DNA from 3 places in the Halomonas sp. ND22Bw genome. Region 1 is predicted to be linked to each of the others. Evidence: predicted binding sites of a transcription regulator. Region 1 holds the regulator's gene; each other region holds the start of a gene.
What was found. The regulator sigma-54, encoded in region 1, starts transcription at its own class of promoters, with help from an activator protein. The targets are predictions, from matches to a motif close to TGGCACNNNNNTTGCTNT.
Positions count from the first base shown of each region.

Region 2: CVH10_RS02205 (urease accessory protein UreD) is a predicted target of sigma-54. The motif match lies at 4,405-4,422, and genes of this name have one in related genera.
Region 3: CVH10_RS10090 (nitrate reductase) is a predicted target of sigma-54. The motif match lies at 5,082-5,099, and genes of this name have one in related genera.

Region 1 is NZ_PXWD01000008.1:15,525-23,241, forward strand. Features, by position in the region: gene yjgA (ribosome biogenesis factor YjgA) at 1-123, opposite strand, end outside; gene pmbA (metalloprotease PmbA) at 249-1,589, shown strand; gene CVH10_RS11290 (hypothetical protein) at 1,694-2,233, opposite strand; gene CVH10_RS11295 (HPr family phosphocarrier protein) at 2,283-2,552, opposite strand; gene rapZ (RNase adapter RapZ) at 2,557-3,456, opposite strand; gene CVH10_RS11305 (PTS sugar transporter subunit IIA) at 3,489-3,974, opposite strand; gene raiA (ribosome-associated translation inhibitor RaiA) at 3,978-4,289, opposite strand; gene CVH10_RS11315 (RNA polymerase factor sigma-54) at 4,402-5,802, opposite strand; gene lptB (LPS export ABC transporter ATP-binding protein) at 5,959-6,684, opposite strand; gene lptA (lipopolysaccharide transport periplasmic protein LptA) at 6,681-7,208, opposite strand; gene lptC (LPS export ABC transporter periplasmic protein LptC) at 7,205-7,717, opposite strand, start outside.
Region 2 is NZ_PXWD01000001.1:454,385-462,101, forward strand. Features, by position in the region: gene CVH10_RS02180 (urease accessory protein UreF) at 1-346, opposite strand, end outside; gene ureE (urease accessory protein UreE) at 336-851, opposite strand; gene ureC (urease subunit alpha) at 862-2,601, opposite strand; gene CVH10_RS02195 (urease subunit beta) at 2,598-2,921, opposite strand; gene ureA (urease subunit gamma) at 3,081-3,383, opposite strand; gene CVH10_RS02205 (urease accessory protein UreD) at 3,461-4,366, opposite strand; gene urtE (urea ABC transporter ATP-binding subunit UrtE) at 4,630-5,328, opposite strand; gene urtD (urea ABC transporter ATP-binding protein UrtD) at 5,322-6,170, opposite strand; gene urtC (urea ABC transporter permease subunit UrtC) at 6,167-7,309, opposite strand; gene urtB (urea ABC transporter permease subunit UrtB) at 7,313-7,717, opposite strand, start outside.
Region 3 is NZ_PXWD01000006.1:191,617-199,333, forward strand. Features, by position in the region: gene nirB (nitrite reductase large subunit NirB) at 1-1,592, opposite strand, end outside; gene CVH10_RS10075 (NAD(P)/FAD-dependent oxidoreductase) at 1,589-3,004, opposite strand; gene CVH10_RS10080 (CmpA/NrtA family ABC transporter substrate-binding protein) at 3,246-4,277, opposite strand; gene CVH10_RS10085 (ANTAR domain-containing protein) at 4,274-4,909, opposite strand; gene CVH10_RS10090 (nitrate reductase) at 5,222-7,717, shown strand, end outside.

The DNA.
Region 1 (7,717 bases):
GTCGCGTTCGGCCTCGCGCATGGCGATCAGCCGTTCGCCGAGCTCCTGGAGGGCATGCATCTCGCGCTTGAGCTGCGACTTGCTGGGCCGTTCGTCGGCCGGAGAGAAATCATCCTGGGTCATGCGGCGTCCTGATTCATGAGAGGGGCGTTAGGCATCGGCCCAGTATACCAGCCCGCCGCGTCGGGCTGGCCAAACGACCATGTTGTGTATCGGCCGCCTGGCCGGTCGAGTGAGGAGTCAAGACGATGACACAGGCTTTCGATGCCGTCGCCCAGCAGTCGCTGCTGGAAACCCGTGCCGAGGCGGCCCTGGCGCTGGCCCGCCGGCTCGGCGCCGATGCCTGCGAGGTGGGCGCCAGCGTCGACCAGGGCGTGGGCGTCAACGTGCGCGAGGGCGAGGTCGAGACCGTCGAGCTGTCCCGCGATCAGGGCATCGCGGTGACCGTCTACGTCGGCCAACGCAAGGGCAGTGCCTCGTCCACCGACGCCTCCGAGGCGTCGATCCAGGACGTGGTCGAGAAGGCCATGGCCATCGCCCGCTACACCGGCGAGGACCCGGCCTCGGGGCTCGCCCCGGCCGAACTGATGGCCCGCGAGCTGCCGGACCTCGACGTTCATCACCCCTGGGCGCTGTCCACCGAGGAGGCGGTCGAGCTGGCGCTGGCCTGCGAGAACGCCGGCCGCGGCCAGGCGGGCATCAGGAGCTCCGACGGCGCGGGGCTGTCCAGCGGCGAGGGCGTGCGCGTCTACGCCAACAGCCACGGTTTCCTGGGCAGTCAGCGCGGCAGCCGCCACTCGCTGTCCTGCATGCTGATCGCCGAGGACGAGCACGGCATGCAGCGCGACTACGACTACACCAGCGCCCGCGACCCTCGCGAGCTGCTGGCTCCCGAGGCCGTGGGCGAGAGCGCCGCGCGTCGCACCCTGCGCCGGCTCGGCGGCCAGCGCCCGGCCACCGGGCGGATGCCGGTGCTGTTCGATCCGAGCCTGGCCTCGGGGCTGGTCGGCAGCTTCTTGAGTGCCATCGCCGGCGGCGCCCTCTATCGCCAGTCCTCCTTCCTGTGTGACCGCCTCGGCGATGCGCTCTTCCCCGAATGGTTCTCGCTGCAGGAGAAGCCGCGCCTGATGCGCGGCATGGCCAGCAGCGCCTTCGACGGTGACGGCGTGGCGACCCGCGACAACGTCTTCATCGATCAGGGACGGCTGGCCAGCTACATGCTGTCCGCCTACAGCGCGCGGCGACTGGGGATGGAGACCACCGGCAACGCCGGCGGCGCCCGCAACCTGCGCCTCAGCGCGCCGCTCGAGTCCCAGGAGGCGCTGCTCGCGCGCATGGATCGCGGGGTGCTGGTCACCGAGCTGATGGGGCAGGGCGTCAACGGCGTTACCGGCGACTACTCCCGTGGCGCCGCGGGGTTCTGGGTCGAGAACGGCCGCATCCAGCATCCGGTGGAGGAGTTCACCATCGCCGGCAACCTGGCGACGATGTTCCAGGGGCTGGTCGGCGTCGGCGACGACATCGACACCCGCGGCAGCGTTCACACCGGCAGCTGGCTGATCGACGAGATGACCGTGGCCGGCAGCTGAGCCGGCCACGGTAACGACACTCCGGACACAAAAAAGCCCGCGAGACGCTCGCGGGCTTTTTTGTGTGCTCATGCGCGACGTGGTCTTGGCCCGAGGGCCGGTATTCAGCGTTTCGGGCGGTAGTGTTCGTCCACGCCCAGTCGCTCGAGCAGGCGAGCGAACAGGAAGGCCTCGTTGCCCTTGAGCGAGCGGCTCAGGCAGTCCAGGTACTCGCGGCGCGGATAGCGCCGCCAGCGCGGTGCCTTGTAGGCATCGAGGTCGATGGCGAACAGGCGACCGTCGCGAACCAGGAAGTTGTCGGTGTGCAGGCCGCGGCAGTGAATGCCGTCGCGGTCGAAGGCGACCAGCGCGTCCAGATACTGTTCCTGCAGGTCGGGGGAGTCGAGGATCAGCTGCTTGAGCGGCACGCCATGGATGTTCTCCGTGACCAGCCGATAGGGGCGCGCCTCGACGATGGTCGGCGTGGCGATGCCGAGGGTTTCGAGCCGGGAAGCAATGAGGGCGAAGTTGCGCCCGGGGTAGGGCCGGATGCGCGCCAGGTAGCGCAGCCGGTCGACGGCCTTTGGCTGGAAGGTCTTGATGAAGTGGTCGCGCTCGGGATCGAAGTGGACTCTGGAGTACTTGCCGGTCTGGATCAGCTGCATGGTCCTGCTCGGTAGAGGGGAGTGATGGCGCCGTCGAGACGGCCTCTGGTCAGGCTTCTTCGTCGAAGCGGGCCGCGAAGAGGGCTTCCAGCGCATCCAGCACCGCCTCGCCGTCGTCGCCGTCGGCCTCGAGGGTCAGTTCGGTGCCGCAGGGCGCGGCCAGCATCAGCAGCGCCATGATGTTGGTGGCATCGGCCTGCTGGTCGCCATGGCAGACGGTGACGCGGGAGGCGTAGGGTTGGCAGCACTGCACCAGGCGGGTGGCGGCCCGGGCGTGCAGGCCGCGCTTGTTGGTCAGGGTGAGCTTGCGGCTGGGCACGTGACTAGCGGTCCTTGGCGTCGTTCGGGTCGGGAAGCGTGAGTTGCAGGCCGAGCTCGCGATGGCGCAGGCGCACGCCGGCGTGGGTCTCGGCAAGACGTCGGGACAGTCGCTCGGCCAGGTAGGTGGAGCGGTGCTGGCCGCCGGTGCAGCCGATCGCCACGGTCAGGTAGCTGCGCTGGCTGGCGCGGTAGCGGGGCAGCCAGCGTTCGATCCAGGTCAGGATGTCGTCGGCCATCTCGTCGACCACCGGGTAGCCCTCGAGAAAGGCGATCACGCTGTCGTCGCGGCCGGTGGCATCACGCAGCCGCGGGTCCCAGTAGGGGTTGGGCAGGCAGCGGGCGTCGAACACGATATCGGCGTCCAGGGGCACGCCGCGCTTGAAGCCGAACGACTCGAGGGTCAGCGTCAGCCCTTCGCGGCGGTGCCCGGCGACCTGGTCGGTGATGCGACCGCGCAGGTCGTGCACCGATAGCCGCGAGGTATCGATCAGCAGATCGGCGAGGTCGCGGATCTCCGACAGGGCGTCTTCCTCGCGATCGATCGCCTCGGCCAGGGTCATTTCGGTATCGCGGGTCAGGGGGTGTCGGCGCCGGGTCGCGGAGTAGCGCTCCAGCAGGATGCGTGCATCGGTGGTCAGGTAGATCACCTGGCACTGGATGTCGCGGGCACGCACGTCCTCGAGCAGCGTCGGGAAGCGTTCCAGGGCATGGGGCAGGTTGCGGGCGTCGATGCTGACCGCGACGGCGCTGCGCAGGGACTGGCCGCTGCGCAGCTCGTCGACCAGCGGTCCGAGGAGCATCGCCGGGAGGTTGTCGATGGCGTAGTAGCCGAGGTCCTCGAGGGCCTGCAGGGCGATCGACTTGCCGGAGCCGGAGCGTCCGCTGATGATGACGAGCTGCATGACGGATCGGGTCTCCTGGTCGGGGGCGGCCCTCAGCCGCGTCCGCTGGCGGCCGGTGCCTGTCGTCGGATGGCGTCGAGGAGGCTGTCGTGCAGCTCGCGCTGGCTGCCGGCCCGACGCAGGGCGCTGCGGGTCGCGGCGTCGTTCATCACGCCGGCGACCTGGCCGAGCAGGGCGAGATGCGCGTCGTCGGCTTCCTCGGGGACCAGCAGCACGAACACCAGGTCGACGGGTTCACCGTCGATGGCGTCGAAGTCGACCGGTTCGTCGAGCTTGAGAAAGCCGGCGATGGGGGCCTTGCAGTGAGGGTTGCGGGAATGGGGGATGGCGACCCCGTGCCCGATGCCGGTGCTGCCCAGCCGCTCCCGTCCGATCAGCCGGCTGAAGACCTCCTGGCTGTCGAGGCTGGGAATGTTCTGGGCGATGAAGGTGCTGAAGAACTCCAGCACCCGTTTCTTGCTCCCCCCGGGCACACCGAAGAGGGTGCGCTCGGGGGGCAGGATGGCTTCGAGTGACATGACTCAGCGGACGCTTGCGGCGCCCTGGGCGCGGGCCTGAGTCTTTTCCTTGTGCTTGACGAGCTGGCGGTCCAGCTTGTCGGCAAGGGCGTCGATGGCGGCGTACATGTCGGCGTCCATCGCTTCGGCGTGCAGATCGGCACCGGCGGCGTGCAGCGTGCAGGCGGCCTGCTGGCGTTCCTTCTCGACGGAGAGCGTCACCTGAACGGTGGTGATGTTGTCGTAATGGCGTTCCAGGCGGGAGAGTTTCTCCTGCACGTAGTCACGCAGGGGCTCGGTCAATTCCACGTGATGGCCGGTGAGGTTGACTTGCATGACACGCTCCTTGCTCCTTGGGTGGTGACTCGATTGTAACCCTTTTTGGTGCCTTGCAAACCCCCCGTGCCAGACGCGTTTTCATACTCTGGAACCCCCCGCCGGGAGGGCCTCAGCCGAGGCGCTTGCGCTGGCTGGAGGAGGGGATGTGCATCGCTTCGCGATACTTGGCGACGGTGCGTCGGGCCACCTCGATGCCCTCCTCGGCGAGCAGGGTGACCAGCTTGCTGTCGGACAGCGGCTTGCGCGGCGGTTCGCCCTCGATCAGCTTGCGGATGCGGGCGCGGATCGCGGTGCTGGAGTGGGCATCCTCGCCGTCGCCGACCTGGCTCGAGAAGAAGTACTTGAGCTCGAAGACGCCGCGGGGGGTGTGGATGAACTTCTGGGTCGTGACCCGGGAGATGGTCGACTCGTGCATCTCCACCGTCTGGGCGATGTCGGCCAGGATCAGCGGCTTCATGGCCTCCTCGCCGTGCTCGAGGAACTCGATCTGGCGGGTCATCACCTCGTGGCCGACGCGCAGCAGGGTGTCGTTGCGGCTGGCCAGGCTCTTGATCAGCCAGCGCGCCTCCTGCAGGTGGTCCTTGAGGAACTGGTTGTCGTCGCTCTTGTCGGCGCGCTTGATCAGCGCCGCGTAGTCGGGCTGGATGCGCAGCCGCGGCATCGCCTCAGGGTTGAGCTCGACGCGCCAGCCCTGGGGCGTGTGGCGGGCGATCAGGTCGGGAATCACGTAGTCGCTGTCGCCGCTGGCGAATTCGCTGCCCGGGCGCGGGTCGAGGCCGCGGATCAGGCCGATGACCGCGTCGAGGGTTTCGTCGTCGAGCCCCAGGCGCCGCTTGAGCAGCCGCCGATCGTTGCCGGCCAGCGCCTCGAGGAACTGGCGTACCAGGCGGCGCGCCTGGGGCAGCAGCGGGGTGTCGTCGGGCAGGGTGGCCAGCTGCAGCAGCAGGCACTCGCGCAGATCGCGGGCGAACACGCCGGTGGGCTCGAACTGCTGCAGGCGCAGCAGCACCGCTTCGACCTCGCGGGTGGCGAGCCCGTCGAGGCCCTGGGCGCGCAGGCCGTCGCGCAGCTCGTCGAGCGGTTGATCCAGATAGCCGTCCGGCGTCACGGCATCGATCAGGCTCTCGGCGATACGGGTCTCGCGTTCGTCGAGCTTGCTCATGGCCAGCTGCCAGACGAGGTGGCTCTGCAGGCTCTGGCCGGCGGCCTGGCGCTCGAAGTCGGGAGCCTCGCCGCTGCCGCCGGCGTCCTGGAAGGTGTCCGACCAGTCGCTGTCGACGCTGAGTTCTTCCGGAATCTCGTCGGACCAGTCGTCGTCCGGCGTCTCGCCGACGGCCTGCTCGCCGAAGTCGTCCTCCAGCTCCAGCATGGGATTGGCTTCCAGGGCCTGCTGGATCTCCTGGCGCAGATCGAGGGTCGAGAGCTGCAGCAGGCCGATGGCCTGCTGCAGCTGGGGCGTCATGGTCAGCTGGGTGCCGACACGCAGTTGGAGGGATGCCTTCATGGCCATGGCAAGCGTTCCGGTCCTGCGGCAAAGAGGCCTTCCACCCTAGTGTGGGTGTGCCCGCCGTGCAAGCCTTTGCTCAGCAATTAGCATGCCAATGGCAATTGCCATGCCTGTCTGTGCATGGCGACAATATATCAGTGACTTGCGAAGCTAATAGGCTCAGAGTCGGAAGTCCTGGCCCAGGTAGACGTCGCGTACCCGCTGGTTGGCGAGGATGGCCTCGGCGTCGCCTTCGGCGATGATCTGGCCGTCGCCGACGATGTAGGCGCCGTCGCAGATGTCCAGCGTCTCGCGCACGTTGTGGTCGGTGATCAGCACGCCGATCTCGCGGGCCTTGAGCTGGCGGATGATACCCTTGATGTCGCCCACCGAGATCGGGTCGACGCCGGCGAAGGGCTCGTCGAGCAGAATGAAATCGGGTTCGGTGGCCAGCGCCCGGGCGATCTCGACCCGCCGGCGCTCGCCGCCGGACAGGCTCATGCCTAGGTTGTCGCGGATGTGGGTGATGTGGAACTCCTCCAGCAGCGCCTCCAGGCGCGCCTTGCGGCCGGCACGGTCGAGGTCACGGCGGGTCTCGAGAATGGCCATGATGTTGTCGGCCACCGACAGCTTGCGGAAGATCGAGGCTTCCTGGGGCAGGTAGCCGATGCCGGCCTGGGCGCGTTGGTGCATGGCGGCGCCGGAGAGGTCGCGGTCGTCGATGGCGACGCGGCCGGCGTCGGCCCGGACCAGGCCGACGATCATGTAGAAGGAGGTGGTCTTGCCGGCGCCGTTGGGGCCCAGCAGGCCGACGATGCGGCCCTGCTGGATCTCCAGGCTGATGTCGTGAACGACGCGACGGCGCTTGTAGCTCTTGGCGAGGTTCTGGGCACTCAGGGTCTTCATGGGCCGTCCTGCTGTTCCGGCTCCAGGGTCATGCGCACGCGCTGGCGCTCGCCGATGCCCTCGGCGTCGGAGCGGGCCTGCACCACCCGGCGGTCGAGGAAGTATTCGAGGTAGCCGCCGTCGAAGGTGTCGCCGCCCTGGTGCAGCTCGGCCTGGTCGACGAGCTCGATGCGCCGCTCGGCCACGTGGTAGACCACGGTGCGGCCCCAGGCGCGGACCAGGGGCTGATCGGGGGCGGGCTTCTGCTCCAGGTAGGCGCGCTGGCCGGTGGCGGTGGCGGTGGTCAGCTGGCCGGCCTCGTTGCGCTGGATTTCCACGCGGTCGCCGGTCAGCTGCATGCTGCCCTGCTGGATCTGCACGTCGCCCTGATAGACGGCGGTGCCGGCGCGGTCGTCGAGGTCCAGGCGGTCGGCCTCGACCTGGATGGGCGCGCTGGCGTCGCCTTCCAGCGCCAGGGCGGCGGGGGCGGCCAGCGCGGTGGCGAGCAGCGCTGCGCTGAGCAGTGAAGCGAGGGATCGCGTCATGACTCGGGGTCCTCCTGGGTGTCCGGCGGGTGGTGGCCGCGCACATTGTCGGTCAGTCGGGCGCGGTTGTCATCGAGCCAGGCGTCGAAGCGCTCGCCGCGCATCCACTGCGGCGGCTGGCTCAGTCGTGCCGGCGTGTCGCTCCAGGCGTGACCGGCGATGCTGTCGTAGTACAGGCGTTCGGTCTCGAGCCGCCAGCGTTCCTCGGGGGCGGTCAGCACCGCCTGCCCCTCGAGGGTGAGCAGGCGCTGGCCGTCTTCCAGGCGTCCGCGCTCGGCGTCGGCCAGCCATCGCCGGCCTTCGCTGTCGCGAAGCCGGGCGTGGGGCGTGGTCAGCCGGGTGACGTCGTCGACGGGCGTGTGCTCCAGGCGCGGCGTGGTGAGGCGCTGGTGAGGCGCACCCTGAGCGTCGAATCGCGTCAGGTGCGCGTCCTCCAGGTAGTAATCGGGCTCTCCCGTCTCGCCCTGGGGCGCGGGGCCCGGCGGTGCCTCGGGGCGCTGGTCGAGCAG
Region 2 (7,717 bases), on a different contig from region 1:
TCGTGAGCAGCCGCGTCAGGGCGCTGCCGAGACGCGCTTCCTCGGCGGCGAGCTCGGCGGTCTCGCGGGTGGCGGCGAGCCAGCCGTTCCAGTGCTCGAGCGCCTCGACGTCGTCCTCGGCCCAGGCCACCATGAAGCGCGCCAGGACCGGCAGCTCGCAGCGTGCCAGGCCGTCGTCGAGCACGCCTTCCAGCCACTCGCCGAGGTCGTCCTCGCCGCGCACCCAGTCGAGCTCGAAGGCGCTTTCCAGACCCTGGGACCAGGCGAAGGCGCCGATCGGCAACGCCGGGCTGACCAGCTGCATCAGCCCCAGCAGCGCCAGATCGTCGCTCGACTCAGTGGGCATGGTCATGACCGTGATGGTGGCCGTGATGATGGTGATGGCCGCCCTCCCCGGCGCGGGCATAGGCGCCTGGCTCGGGATCGAAGGGCGCATCGTGGTGCTCGAGCCGCGCGCCCAGGCGCTCGGCCAGCTCCTCCAGCACGTGATCCGGCGGGAAGCGCACCCAGCCCAGACCAGTAGCCCCCGCATCGGCATCGGCGCCGATGGCGAGCTGCACGTGGCGGTTACCCAGGTGATAGCTCAACCGCGCCAGCGGCAGGCCCGCCTCGAGGCGCGCGGTAACCACCGGTTCCACGGCGGCCTGGACGCGGATCGTCTGGCCGTCTTCGCCGGTCAGGCCGTCGCCGTGGCGCAGCACCGGCCCGCGGTCGAGGAAGATCCCGACCTCGCGTCCGCCGTCGGAACTGGCCTTGAAGCGCCCGCGAGTGCGGGTCGCGTAGTCGAGGGTCAGGGTATCGACGGCGGCGCTCGCCTCGATCGGCCCCAGGCGTTCGGTCAATGTCAGCATCGTCACTTCCTTAGAACAGGTGATAGCGCTGGGCGAGGGGCAGTTCGGCCAGCGGCTCGCAGGTCAGGAGCTCGCCGTCGCAGCGCACCTCGTAGGTCTGCGGGTCGACGCTGAGCTCCGGGCAGGCATCGTTGAGCTTCATGTCGCCCTTGCGCACCTCGCGCACGTTACGGCAGGCCATCAGCTCGCTGTCGAGCCCCAGCCGCTCCTTGATCCCCGCCTCCAGCGCCGCCTGGCTGACGAAGGTCACCCGGGTGGCGCTGGCGGCGCGGCCGAAGGCGCCGAACATCGGCCGGTAATGCACCGGCTGCGGCGTCGGAATCGAAGCGTTGGGATCGCCCATCGGCGCGGCGGCGATCATGCCGCCCTTGAGGATCAGCGCCGGCTTGACGCCGAAGAAGGCCGGGTCCCACAGCACCAGGTCGGCCAGCTTGCCGACCTCCACCGAGCCCACCTCGTGGCCGATGCCGTGGGTGATGGCCGGGTTGATGGTGGTCTTGGCGATATAGCGCTTGGCGCGGAAGTTGTCGGCGCCGAGCGCCTCGTCCTCGGGCAGCAGGCCGCGCTGGATCTTCATCTTGTGGGCGGTCTGCCAGGTGCGGCAGATCACCTCGCCGACCCGCCCCATGGCCTGGGAGTCCGAAGCGATCATCGAGATCACCCCCAGGTCGTGGAGGATGTCCTCGGCGGCGATGGTCTCGCGGCGAATGCGCGAGTCGGCGAAGGCCACGTCCTCGGGGATGTTCGGGTCGAGGTGGTGGCACACCATCAGCATGTCGAGATGCTCGTCGATGGTGTTAACGGTATAAGGCCGGGTCGGGTTGGTCGACGACGGCAGCACGTAGGGCTTGGCGCAGGCGGTCAGGATGTCCGGCGCGTGGCCGCCGCCGGCGCCCTCGGTGTGATAGGTGTGGATGGCGCGTTCCTTGAACGCCCCCAGGGTGTCCTCGACGAAGCCCGACTCGTTGAGGGTGTCGGTATGGATGGCGATCTGCACGTCGTAGCGCTCGGCCACCGACAGGCAGGTGTCGATCGAGGCCGGCGTGGTGCCCCAGTCCTCGTGCAGCTTGAGGCCCATGGCACCGGCCTCGAGCTGGGCCTCCAGCGCCTCGGGCAGGCTGGCGTTGCCCTTGCCGAGCAGGCCGATGTTCATCGGCAGGGTATCGATCGCCTGCAGCATCTTGCCCAGGTGCCAGGCGCCGGGGGTGCAGGTGGTGGCGTTCGAGCCGGTGGCGGGGCCGGTGCCGCCGCCGAGCATGGTGGTCACGCCGCTGGCCAGCGCCTCCTCCACCTGCTGCGGGCAGATGAAGTGGATGTGGGCGTCGATGCTGCCGGCGGTGAGGATCTTGCCCTCGCCCGCGATCACCTCGGTGCCGGGGCCGACGACGATCTCCACGTCGGGCTGGGTGTCCGGGTTGCCGGCCTTGCCGATGGCCGAGATGCGCCCGCCCTGGAGGCCCACGTCGGCCTTGACGATGCCCCACCAGTCGAGGATCAGGGCGTTGGTGATCACGGTATCCATGACCGCGTCGTCGACGCGCTGGCTCTGGCCCATGCCGTCGCGGATGACCTTGCCGCCGCCGAACTTCACCTCGTCACCGTAATGGGTCGCGTCGCGCTCGACCTCGATCCACAGCTCGGTGTCGCCCAGGCGCACGCGGTCGCCCAACGTGGGGCCGTACATGTCCGCATAGGCCTGGCGACTGATCTTGCTGGGGGTGGTGTTGGGCGCGTCCTTGGATGCACTCATGAAGTTTCTCCCTGATCGAGGCTGCCCATGACGTCGCCACGGAAGCCGTAGATGCGCCGATGGCCGACGAACGGGATCAGCGTCACCTCGCGGGACTGGCCGGGCTCGAAGCGGATCGCCGTGCCCGCGGCCACGTCGAGGCGCCGGCCGCGCGCCAGGTCCCGATCGAAGACCAGCGCCGGGTTGGCCTCGGCGAAGTGATAGTGGGAACCGATCTGCACCGGGCGGTCGCCGGTATTGGCCACCTCGAGGGTGATCCGTTCACGCCCCTCACAGAGTGCGATCTCGCCGTCCTGAAGCCGATATTCACCGGGAATCATCGATGCTCCCTCTTCGTTATTGGCGGTTATCCCATTGACGAAAAACTGAGCGAACGACGATCAGGCAAGGCGGCGAGCGGCGAAAAAGCGGAGTTTACTTTAGTAAATGAGCATTTTTCGTCGCGAAGCCAACACGGCCTGATCGAGTGCAGCCAGTTTTTAGACGATGGGGTGATGGATGGTGACCAGCTTGGTCCCGTCGGGGAACGTCGCCTCCACCTGCACCTCGTCGACCATCTCGGCCACGCCCTCCATGACGTCGTCGCGACCGAGGATCTCGCGGCCCGCGCCCATCAGCTCGGCGACGCTCTTGCCGTCGCGGGCGCCTTCCATGATCTCGCAGCTGATCAGCGCCACGGCCTCCGGATAGTTCAGCTTCAGGCCGCGGTCGCGGCGCCGCTCGGCCAGCAGGCCGGCGGTGAACAGCAGCAGCTTGTCCTTGTCTCTCGGGGTCAGTTCCATCGCGGTCACTCCCTCGCCAAATCGTGAGCGTTCGGTGCCGGGGCGTGGCGGGCCAGGACCCGGCTGGTGTCAGTCCGTCAGGTCAGCCAGATACGCGGCACGCTGGCCGGCCGCCCCGCCAGCCGCGGGCGCAGCACTGCCCAGGCCCGCTGGCACAGCGCCCAGGCGTCGTTGCGTTCATTGGCCAGGTAGCGCAACAGCAGCACCCCCTGGCGCACCGTCACCGCCCATTCCCGGCTTGCCGGCAGCGCCTCGCGCAGCTCGGCGATCGCGCCGGCCTCGTCATCGAGCCCCACCGCCCACAGCGTCGCCTGTACCCCGGCGCCCCCCTGCCCCCAGGCGCCGCGGAAGCGACGATGGGTCGGATCCAGCACCTGGCGTTCGCACCATAGCGGGCGCCCCTCGCGGGTCAGGCGAAAACGCTGCTCGATGGCGCCGGAGACATAGGGCAGCCGGCTTGCCGGCCGGCCCAGGGCCAGCACCTCCCAGCCCAGGCAGCGCGCCCCGCCGGCCAGCTCGATGTCGGTGACCTGGCTGCCCTTCGAGCCGTCGAAGGCAATGGTCTCCTGGGGCAGCCACTCCAGCAGCGCGTCCTCGGCCACGTCGAGCCGGGTGTGCTGATGCCAGCGCACGCCCTGGCTGTCGGCACGGTAGAGCTTGTTGGCCGCCGGCGTGGTGAGCAGCGCCTGGGCCCCGGGCGCGAGCCGGGCCTCGATGGCGAGCTCGTCGCCGCTGACCAGTCCGCCGGGCGGATGCAGCAGATAGACGTGGCAGGCGCCTGGCCGACCCGCTTCGTCGGAGGCCTCCGGATAGAAGGGGCGCTGCACGCGCAGCGGGCCCTGATGGCGGGCCTTGAGCATGCGGGTATGGCCATCGTCGCGGGCATCGAAGGCCAGCGACAGCGACGCCGCCCAGCGTCGCTCGCCGTCGAAGCGGTGGCCCGACTCGGCGGGCGACGGGAGGGCACGCGGAATGGCGGTCATCGACGGGTCCTGTCGGTCAGGTGGCTGATGGCAGACCTTCAGCAAGTGACGTACCAAACTGGTGAATTCACCAATAACTCATTTATAATCAATGCCTTATTTTGGATACAAAACGGCATACAGCCACTTTATGCACCATGGCGAGTCGTTTCAGGCCCTGATCGCGCACCGCTATCGAGCAAGAGAGTTTCGCTTGCACTGATATAAAGCAAGACGCCCGCCTCGGCCGGGCCGGGCGGGCGCAAGTCATCGGACGACAGGCGTCAGACCGTCAGGTGGGTCTTGATCAGTTCGTCGTCGAGCTCATCGATCGCCCCCTCGGCCACCGGCCGCCCGCGATCCATGATCGCGAAGCGGTCGGCATACTTGCGGGCGAAGGGCAGCTTCTGCTCGACCAGCAGCACGGTCAGGCCGTCCTCGCGGATCAGCCGGCGGATCACCTCGCCGATCTGGGCGACGATATTGGGCTGGATGCCCTCCCCCGGCTCGTCGAGGATCAGCAGCCTCGGCTCCAGCACCAGGGCACGGCCGATGGCCAGCTGCTGCTGCTGGCCGCCGGAGAGATCGCCGCCGCGCCGGTGGCGCATCTCGGCGAGCACGGGGAACAGCTCGTAGATGCGCTCGGGAATGCGCTTCGCCCCGTCGCCGCGGGCCGCCAGGCCGGTGCGCAGGTTCTCCTCCACGGTCAGCAGCGGGAAGATCTGGCGCCCCTGGGGCACGTAGCCGATGCCGAGCCGCGAGCGATCCTCCACGCGTTTCTTGGTCAACTCCACGTCGTCGGCGTAGCGCAGGCTGCCCGAGGCCACCGCGACTTCGCCCATCACCGCCTTCATCAGGGTGGTCTTGCCCACCCCGTTGCGGCCCATCACGCAGGTGCACTGCCCGGCCGGAATCTCGAGGTCGACGCCCCACAGGGTATGGCTCTCGCCGTAGTACTGATCGAGTGCGCGAATGCTCAGCATCGGGCATCCTCCGTGTTGTCCGACTCGGTGCCGAGATAGACCTCGACCACCTTGGGATCGCTCGACACCTGGTCCATGCTGCCCTCGGCCAGCACGCTGCCCTGATGCAGCACCGTCACGGTGCGCGCGATCGAGCGCACGAAGCCCATGTCGTGCTCGACCACCACCACCGACTGCTTGCCGGCCAGGCCGATGAGCAGCTCGGCGGTGCGCTCCATTTCCTGTTCGGTCATCCCCGCCACCGGCTCGTCGACCAGCAGCAGCCGCGGCCGCTGCATCAGCAGCATGCCGATCTCCAGCCACTGCTTCTGGCCGTGAGAGAGAATGCCGGCCGGCCGATCGCGGTGCGCGGTCAGGCCGATGGTGACCAGCACCTCGTCGATGCGGTCCCGCGCCTCGCCGGAGAGCCGGGCGGTCAGCGTCGGCCAGATGCGCTTGTCGGCAGCCATGGCGAGCTCGAGATTCTCGAACACCGTCAGCGCCTCGAAGACGGTCGGCTTCTGGAACTTGCGGCCGATGCCGAGGCTCGCGATCTGCGGCTCGTTCATGGTCAGCAGGTCGTGGCGGCTGCCGAACCACACCGAGCCGTGATCGGGCCGGGTCTTGCCGGTGATGATGTCCATCATGGTGGTCTTGCCGGCGCCGTTGGGGCCGATGATGCAGCGCAGCTCGCCGTCGTCGATGGTCAGGTTCAGGTCATTGATGGCGCGGAAGCCGTCGAAGCTGACGCTGACGTCCTCCAGATACAGGATGGGGCCGTGGCGCACGTCCACCGGCGAGCGCGCCGGCGCCATGAAATCGAAGACGCGATCGCGACTGGCCATCTCCTTGAGCAGGTTCATGAGCTCGCTCCTTGCGCGGGTGTCTCGGAGGCGACGTCGTCGCGGCGGCGGCGCAGCGACGCCAGCAGGCCGGCCACGCCCTTCGGCAGCAGCACCGTGACCACCACGAAGAGCCCGCCGAGGGCGAACAGCCAGGCCTCCGGCATCACCCCGGTGAACACGGTCTTGGCGTAGTTGACCACCAGCGCCCCGATCACCGCGCCGTAGAGGGTACCGCGGCCGCCGAGCGCCACCCACAGCACCACCTCGATGGAGAAGATGGGCGAGAACTCGCCGGGGTTGATGATGCCGACCTGGGGCACGTAGAGGGCGCCGGCCACGCCGGCGAGCATCGCCGAGACCACGAACACGAACAGCTGCACGCGCTCGACGCGATAGCCGAGAAAGCGCGTGCGCGCCTCGGCGTCGCGGCAGGCCACGCTGACGCGGCCCAGCTTGCTGGCGACAATGGCCCGGCACAGCACGTAGCCCAGCGCCAGCGCCAGCCCCGAGGCCAGGAACAGCCCCAGTCGCGTGGCGTCGCTGCGCAGGTCGAAGCCGAGCAGCTCCTTGAAGTCGGTCAGGCCGTTGTTGCCGCCGAAGCCCATCTCGTTGCGGAAGAAGGCCAGCATCAGGGCGAAGGTCAGCGCCTGGGTGATGATCGACAGATAGACCCCGGTGACCCGGGAGCGGAACGCCAGGAAGCCGAACACCAGTGCCAGCAGCCCCGGCGCCAGTAGCACCATCAAAAAGGCGAACCAGGCCATGTCGAAGCCTTGCCAGTACCAGGGCAGGCTGTCCCAGTCGAGAAACACCATGAAATCCGGCAGCACCGGGTCGCCATAGACGCCCCGGTCGCCGATCTGGCGCATCAGGTACATGCCCATGGCGTAGCCGCCCAGGGCGAAGAAGGCGCCGTGGCCGAGGCTCAGGATGCCGAGATAGCCCCACACCAGGTCCAGCGCCACCGCCAGCAGCGCGAAGCTCAGGTACTTGCCGAGCAGGGTCACGGTATAGGTCGAGACGTGCAGCGGATGCCCCGCCGGCACGATCAGGTTGAGCAGCGTGACGACCGCCAGTGCGGCCAGCAGCACGCCGAGAAAGAGTTGCGTCGACCGCTCGCGCAGCGGCCGCGACAGCCAGGATCTCGAAGCCAGCATGGATCAGCCCTCCGCCGCACGGCCCTTCTGCGGAAAGAGTCCGCGGGGGCGTTTCTGAATGAACAGGATGATGAACACGAGCACCAGGATCTTGGCCAGCACGGCGCCGGCCCAGGGCTCGAGCACCTGGTTGATGACGCCCAGCGACAGCCCGGCCACCAGGGTGCCCCACAGGTTCCCCACGCCGCCGAACACCACCACCATGAACGAATCGATGATGTAGTTCTGGCCGAGGTTGGGGCCCACGTTGGTCAGCTGCGACAGCGCCACGCCAGCAAGACCCGCCACGCCGGAGCCCAGCGCGAAGGTCAGGATGTCGACCCGGGTCGCGCGGATGCCCATCGAGCGCGCCATGGCACGGTTCTGGGTCACGGCGCGCACCTCCAGGCCCAGCCGGGTGCGGCGCAT
Region 3 (7,717 bases), on a different contig from region 1:
TTGCAGATATCGCAGCCCAGGCGATGGTCGTGGGAAGCGCCGTGCTTGTCGATCAGCTCGCCGAAGGTCCGGATGCCCTCGACCCGCACGATGTCGTAGAGCGCCTGGCGGGTGTGGGCGAAGTGTTCGCAGATCGACTGATCGACCTCCACGCCGCGGGCCTCGAGCTCGTGGTCGACCACGTTCTTGAGCAGCGCCGCGCAGCCGCCGCAGCCGGTGCTGGCCTTCGTCTCGGCCTTGACCGCGCCGAGGTCCATGGCGCCGGCGTCGAGGCTTTCGCAGATCGCGGCCTTGGTGACGTTGTGACACGAGCAGATGGTGGCGTCGTCGGGCAGGGCGTCGGCACCCAGGGTCGGCGCCCCCTCGGAGGACGGCACGATCAGCGCCGCCGGATCCTCGGGCAGATCGAGGCCGTTGGCGTAGACCTGCATCAGGGTGTCGTAGGCGTCGTTGTTGCCCACCAGCATGGCGCCGAGCAGCTTCCTGCCGTCACCGGAGACCACCAGCTTGCGGTATTCCTGCTTGATCTCGTCGAGGTAGCGGAAGGTCCGGGCGCCGGGACTGCGATTGCCGTGGGCGTCGCCGATGGCGCCCACGTCGACGCCGAGCAGCTTGAGCTTGGTGCTCATGTCGGCGCCCTCGAAGGTCAGCTCGCCGCCCAGCAGGGTGTCGGCGGCGACCTTGGCCATCTGATAGCCGGGGGCCACCAGGCCGAAGATGCTGTTCTGCCACAGCGCCACCTCGCCGACGGCGAGGATCGCCGGGTCGCTGGTCAGGCAGCGGTCGTCGATCACCACGCCGCCGCGCTCGCCGATGTCCAGCGCACAGTCGCGGGCCAGCTGGTCGCGGGGGCGGATGCCGGCGGAAAACACGATCAGATCGGTCTCCAGCACCTTGTCGTCCTGGAACACCATGCGGTGGCGGCTGGCCTGGCCGTCCTCGATGTGCTGGGTGGCGCGGTCGGTGAGTACCTGCACGCCCAGCGCCTCGATTTTCTCGCGCAGCAGCTCGCCGCCCTCGGCGTCGACCTGCATCGGCATCAGCCTGGGGGCGAACTCGACCACGGCGGTGTCGAGATCCAGGCCGCGCAGGGCGTTGGCGGCCTCCAGGCCCAGCAGGCCGCCGCCGACCACCACGCCGGTGGTGGCGTCCGCGGCGGCCGCGCGGATGGCGTCGAGATCGTCCAGGGTGCGGTAGACCAGGCAGTGGTCGCGCTCATGGCCGGGAATCGGCGGCACGAAGGGGAAGGACCCGGTGGCCAGCACCAGCCGCGCATAGGGATAGCGGCCCCGGCCGGTGATCACCTCGCTCGCGTCGCGGTCGATGGCGGTGACTTCCTCGGCGAGGCGCAGCTCGATGCCGTGCTCGGCATAGAAGTCGGCGTCGCACAGGGCCAGCGACTGGGCGTCCCGGCCGGCGAAGTACTCGGAAAGATGCACGCGGTCATAGGCGCGGTGGCGCTCCTCGCCGAACACCGTGATGCGGTAGTGCTCGGTGGCGCCGCGTTCGATCAGCTGCTCGACCAGATGATGGCCGACCATGCCGTTGCCGATGATGATCAGCGGGGGATTCGCTTGGCTGGGCGTGTTCATGCGGCTTCCTCCTGCGGGGAGCGGTCCTGGGCGTGGGGCGTGGCGGGATTCGGTGTCGCGGCATTCGTGGCGTCGAGCAGGGCCCTGGCATCGGCCGGGCCGAACAGCAGCGCCTGACGGCAGGCGTCGAGATGGCGGCCGGCCAGCGCCTCGGCGAAGTACCAGGGGCCGGCGGCGGTATCGCCGAAGAGCACGGCGCCCTCGAGGCGGCCGTCGCGCAGCAGCAGCCGGCGATAGTCGCCGTGTTCGGGGTCGTGGTAGGTCAGCACCTCGTGGTCGTCGTCGGGTTCGATGGGGCCGAAGGCGTACAGCGAGATGCCGCTGATCTTGAGCTTGGTAGCACATGGCCGCTCGACGTAGCGCGGCGTCTCGTCGTCGGGCGTCGTCTCGTCGGGGCAGGTGGCGAGGTGAGCGGCCAGCACCTCGACCTGGCGCCAGATCGGCTCGACCAGGCCATAGGTGCGGCCCTCGAACTCGCAGCATTCGCCCAGGGCGTGGATGGCCGGGTCGCTGCTGGTCAGGCTGTCGTCGACGACGATGCCGCGGTGGACCTCGAGACCGGCCTGGCGACCCAATTCGACGCTGGGCGCGATGCCGATGGCCAGCACCACGCAGTCGGCGGCCAGCCGCCGGCCGTCGGCCAGGCGCACGGCGCAGACGCGACCCCGGCCGTCGTCCTCCAGGCATTCCAGGTCGGCGTCGGTGACGATCTCGAGCCCGCGCCCCTCGAGCTCGGCCTCGAGCAGGCCGGCGGCGGTGTCGTCGAGCTGGCGGTTCATCAGCCGCGAGGCGCGCTGGAGCACGCTCACCGACATGCCATCCCGTTCCGGTGCGCGCTGGTGCAGCGCTCTTTTACGTAATCCCTCGGCGGCCTCCAGGCCCAGCAGGCCGCCGCCGATCACCACCGCGCGGCCGCCGCGCTCGGCGGCGCGGGTCAGGGCGGCGGCGTCGTCCAGATCGCGGAAGGCGTGGACGCCGTCGAGCCCGAGGCCGTCGACCGGCGGCCGCGCGGGGGTGGAGCCGGTGGCCAGCACCAGGCGGTCGTAGGCGATCGCGCGGCCGCCGGCGGTGGTCAGGCGGCGCGCGGCGCGGTCGATGCGCTCGACCCGCTCGCCGAGCACCAGCTCGACGCCGTGTTCGGCGTACCAGTCGGCGTCGCGCAGGGTCAGCGCCTCGCGTTCCATCTCGCCGGCCAGCAGCGGCGACAGCAGGATGCGGTTGTAGGCGGGGCAGGCCTCCGCGCCGATCAGGGTGATGCGGCGCGGCGCGCCCTCGCGCTGTGCCAGCGCCTCGACCAGCCGCTGGCCGGCCATGCCGTTGCCGACGATCACCAGGTGATCGATGGGCGTCGTGAGCGCTGGCGTAGAGCCATCGGGCAACGCCTCTGCGGCTGTCGGGTCATCGGGACTCATCTCGGATTCCCTCCATAAACGCAGAAGACGCCTCGACGCTCCCCGGCATTGGGGAGCGTGGAGACGTCTTCGTCCGGACTTCGAGGTGCGATCGCCGTTGACCGCCGAAGGGCCGTGCCCTCCGTTCTGGCCTGTTCCTATCAAGGTTCGGGCCAGAATCTAGTGAAGATCAGAAAAGTCAGTGGGTTAAGCGGCCATCGTCGGGGGATGACCGCTGGCGAGGCGGTCCCTGGCCGCGCCGTTATGCACGCTCCTGGTGCGTCGCGGCATCGAAATGCACGGGGCTGTAGCAGGTCTCGACCACGTGGCGCTGGAGGGGGACGTCGAGCTGGCGGGCCAGGTGGTCCACGACCCTTTCCATCTCGCCGACTTCCGGGCGCAGCCCGGTGAGACGCTGTTCCACCGGCGGCTCGCCCAGCGGCAGCGTCGGCAGGTGGTCCATGGCGCGATCCAGATAGGGCGGCAGGGCCAGCCAGTCCCGGGCCTGGCGGCGGTGCTCGGGCGCCTCGGCCAGCCAGTCGGCGGTGGCGACCAGGGCGCGGATCAGGGCCGCGAGGGTGGCAGGGTGGCGCTCGGCCCAGTCGCGGGTCACGCCGAGCATTTTCTCGGGATGGTCGGGCCACAGCTGGGCGCCGGTGGCGACGACATGTCCGCCGCCGCGCTGGGCGGCCTGACTGCCCCAGGGCTCGCCGACGCAGAAGCCGTCGATACGGCCCTGCTCGAGGGCTTCGACCATGCGCGACGGCGGCAGGGCGACCAGCTCGACATCGCGATCGGGGTCGAGGCCGCCCAGAGTCAGCCAGTCGCGCAGCTGATAGTGGTGGCTGGAGAAGGGATGGACCATGGCCAGCCGCGGACGCGGCGCGCCGCGCCGGCGCAGTCGCTCGGCGAAGTCACGGGCGTTGACGGCCGGGTCGCGGCCGCCGGGCGAGTCGTCGAGGGGGGCGGCCATGCCCTCCGCCCAGTAGGACGACAGCACCAGGGTATTGCCGTTGCGGCCGAGCACCAGCGGCGCCAGGGCGTCGCAGGGCGGCCCGGAGGCGCCCAGGCTCATGGCCAGCGGCAGCGGAGCCAGCAGCTGGGCGCCGTCGAGCATCCCGGCGGCCAGCTTGTCGCGCAGGGTCGACCAGGCGCTCTCCCGTGACAGCGTGACGTCGAGCTCCTCGGCGGCGAAGAAGCCGCCTTCCCGGGCGACGATCGGCAGGGTGGCGTCCAGCAGCGGGACGATGCCCAGGGTCAAGCGGGGGCGCTCGGGGGCATGGGGCATGCTCATAGGCCTTTCTCCAGTCCTTCGAGGATATCGATCACGTTGCCGGCCACCTCGCCGATGCGCTGGCCCCGGTCCATGGCCAGCTTGCGCAGCGTCTGGTAGGCCTGGGGTTCGTCGCAGTCCTGATGCTTCATCAACAGCCCCTTGGCCTTCTCGATGCGCTTGCGGTCGGCGAGCTGGGTGCGGGTGCGGTCGAGCTCCTGGCGCATCGACTGGAAGGCGTCGAAGCGGGCCACGGCGACCTCGAGGATCGCTCGGACCCGGGTCGGCACCAGGCCGTCCACCACGTAGGCGCTGACGCCGGCCTTGAGGGCGGCCTGCATCGACTCGGGGTCGTGCTGGTCGGCGAAGAACACTACCGGCCGCGGGTTCTGGCGATGCAGCTGCGACATGCTGTCGAGGGTGTCGCGGTCGGGGGATTCCATGTCGATGATGACCACGTCGGGCGCGTGGCGCTGGACCATGTCGTTGAGGCTGGCCGGGCTTTGAAGGTGGCAGATCACTTCGTGCCCCTCCTGGCCGAGGGCCTCCTCGACCATGGCGGCGCGCACGCTCTCGTCGTCGACCAGCAGGATTCGCAAGGGCTGGGGCATGGCATAGGGCTCGTGATGGGGGAAACGGTCAACCCAGGCCATGCAAGAGACGTTCCAGCATCGGCGTCGCCGACGCCCGGGCGGCGAGGCGTCGTCGTTGCGCCGAATCCTGCACCATGAGGGCGCGGAGTGCGGTGGGAAACGCGGCGGCCTGGTGCAGGCGACATCGATCCTCCGGACGCGCCGGTCTGAGACGCGGCGCTTTTCGTCCGTCTGGCACACCGATTGCTTCTATCGGGAAAAGACACTCCCGGATCGCCACGGCGGCGATCCACGGCAACGACGCCCACCCCAGTGCCCACCCGGCACGGCGGTGGGCGTCGTCGTGTCGGGACCATGATCGAGGAGAGCACCATGCAACAGGCGCGCACCACCTGCCCCTACTGCGGCGTCGGCTGCGGCGTGACCGTCGACATCGAGGGCGGGCGAATCACCGGCGTGGAGGGCGACGGCGACCATCCGGCCAACTACGGGCGGCTGTGCGTCAAGGGCTCGGCGCTGGCCGAGACCCTGGGCGATCATGGCCGCCTGACCCGGCCCCGGGTCGACGGCGTCGAGGTCGACTGGGACACCGCGCTCGATGCGGTGGCCAGCCGCCTCCAGGCCACCCGCGCATCAGCCGGCGATCACGCCGTGGCGGGCTATCTGTCCGGTCAGCTGCTGACCGAGGACTATTACGTCGCCAACAAGCTGTTCAAGGGCTTTCTCGGCACGCCGCACCTGGATACCAACTCGCGGCTGTGCATGGCCTCGGCGGTGGCCGCCTACAAGCGCTCGCTGGGGGCCGACGCCGTGCCGTGCAGCTACGAGGACCTGGAGGAGGCCGAGCTGGTGGTGCTGGTGGGTTCCAACCTGGCCTGGAACCATCCGGTGCTCTATCAGCGCCTGCGCACCGCCAAGAGCCGCAATCCGCTGATGCGGGTGGTGGTGATCGACCCGCGGGTCACCGACAGCTGCGAGATCGCCGACCTGTACCTGGGACTCAGGCCCGGCACTGACGCCCGGCTGTTCACCGGCCTGCTGGCGTGGATGGCCGACAAGGGACGGCTCGACGACGTCTATCTGGCGCAGCACACCGACGGGCTCGACGCGGCCCTGGCCGCGGCCCGCGAGGACGACGTGTCCATCGCGGCCATCGCCGCCGACTGCGACGTCGACGCCGAGCGCCTGGAGACCTTCTTCTACTGGTTCGCCAGCCAGCTGCACGTGGTGACCCTTTATTCCCAGGGCATCAACCAGTCGTCCAGCGGCACCGACAAGTGCCAGGCGATCATCAACTGCCACCTGGCCGGCGGCAAGATCGGCCTGCCCGGCGCCGGGCCGTTCTCGATCACCGGCCAGCCCAACGCCATGGGCGGCCGCGAGGTGGGCGGGCTGGCCAACCAGCTCGCCGCCCACATGGACTACGACTCGCCCGGCGCCCTCGATCGCGTGACGCGCTTCTGGGCCACCGAGCACCTGACGCCGAGCCTGCCCGAGGCGCCCGGGCACAAGGCGGTGGCGCTGTTCGAGGCCATCGAGCGTGGCGAGATCCAGGCGCTGTGGGTGATGGCCACCAATCCCGTGGTCAGCCTGCCCGACGCCAACCGGGTGCGGGCGGCGCTCGAGACGTGCCCGCTGGTGATCGTCTCCGAGTGCATGGCCGACACCGATCTGCTGCCCTACGCCGACATCGTGCTGCCGGCGTCGTCGTGGTCGGAGAAGGACGGCACCGTGACCAACTCCGAGCGGCGCATCTCGCGCCAGCGCGGGATGCTGTCGCCTCCTGGCGAGGCGCGCCACGATTGGTGGATCGTCTGCGAGGCGGCGCGCCGCCTGGGCTTCGGCGAGGCCTTCGCCTACGGCCATCCCGGCGAGATCTTCGTCGAGCACGCCAGGCTCTCCGGCTTCGAGAACGCCGCCGACGATCCCGGCAGCGAGGCGCGGCTGTTCGACATCTCGGCGCTGGCGGAGCTCGACCGCGATGGCTACGACGCCCTGGCGCCGATCCAGTGGCCGGTGACCGCCGCGGCCCCCCGTGGCACCGCGCGGCTGTTCGAGGACGGCCGTTTCGCCACCCCGGACGGCCGGGCCCGGCTGCTGCCGGTACGCCCGCGCGGCCCAGAGCAGGCGCTCAGCGCCGAGCGCCCGCTGCGCCTCAACACCGGCCGGGTGCGCGACCAGTGGCACACCATGACCCGCACCGCCCGGGCGCCGCGGCTGATGAATCATCGCGCCGAGCCCTTCATCGAGATGACGCCGGAAGACGCCGCCGCCTTCGGCGTCGGCGACCAGCAGCTGGCGCGGCTGACCGGCGCCGGCGGCCAGTACCGCGCCCGGGTGCGGCTGACCAAGGCCCAGCGCCGCGGCGAGGTCTTCGTGCCGATGCACTGGACCGACCGCTTCAGCGGCGCGGCGCGCACCGGCGGCCTGCTCGCCGCCCATCTCGACCCGATCTCCGGCCAGCCCGAAGCCAAGCACGGCGCGGTGAGCCTGGCGCCGCTGGCGCTGGGCTGGGAGGCGACGTTGCTAATCGCCCCCGGAGAATCCGGTGAGGCCGGCGACTTCGCGGGCCGCGACGACGGCGCCTACTGGGCGCGCATCCCGCTGGCCCACTGCCAGCGCTGGCAGCTGGCCGGGGGCGAGCCCGGCGACCAGAGAGACTGGCTGGCCTGGGCACGCCACTGGCTGCCCACGGCGCCGACCCTGTGGAGCGACGACCCGGCCGGCGGCCGGCTGCGCGCCGCGGGCCTCGAGGGCGGCCGGCTGCGCTGGTGGCTGATGGTGGCGCCGCCCGCCGAACTGCCGGGGCTGGCCTGGCTCGACGCGCGCTTCGCCGAAGGTGCGCTCGAGGGTGACGTGCGCCGTCGG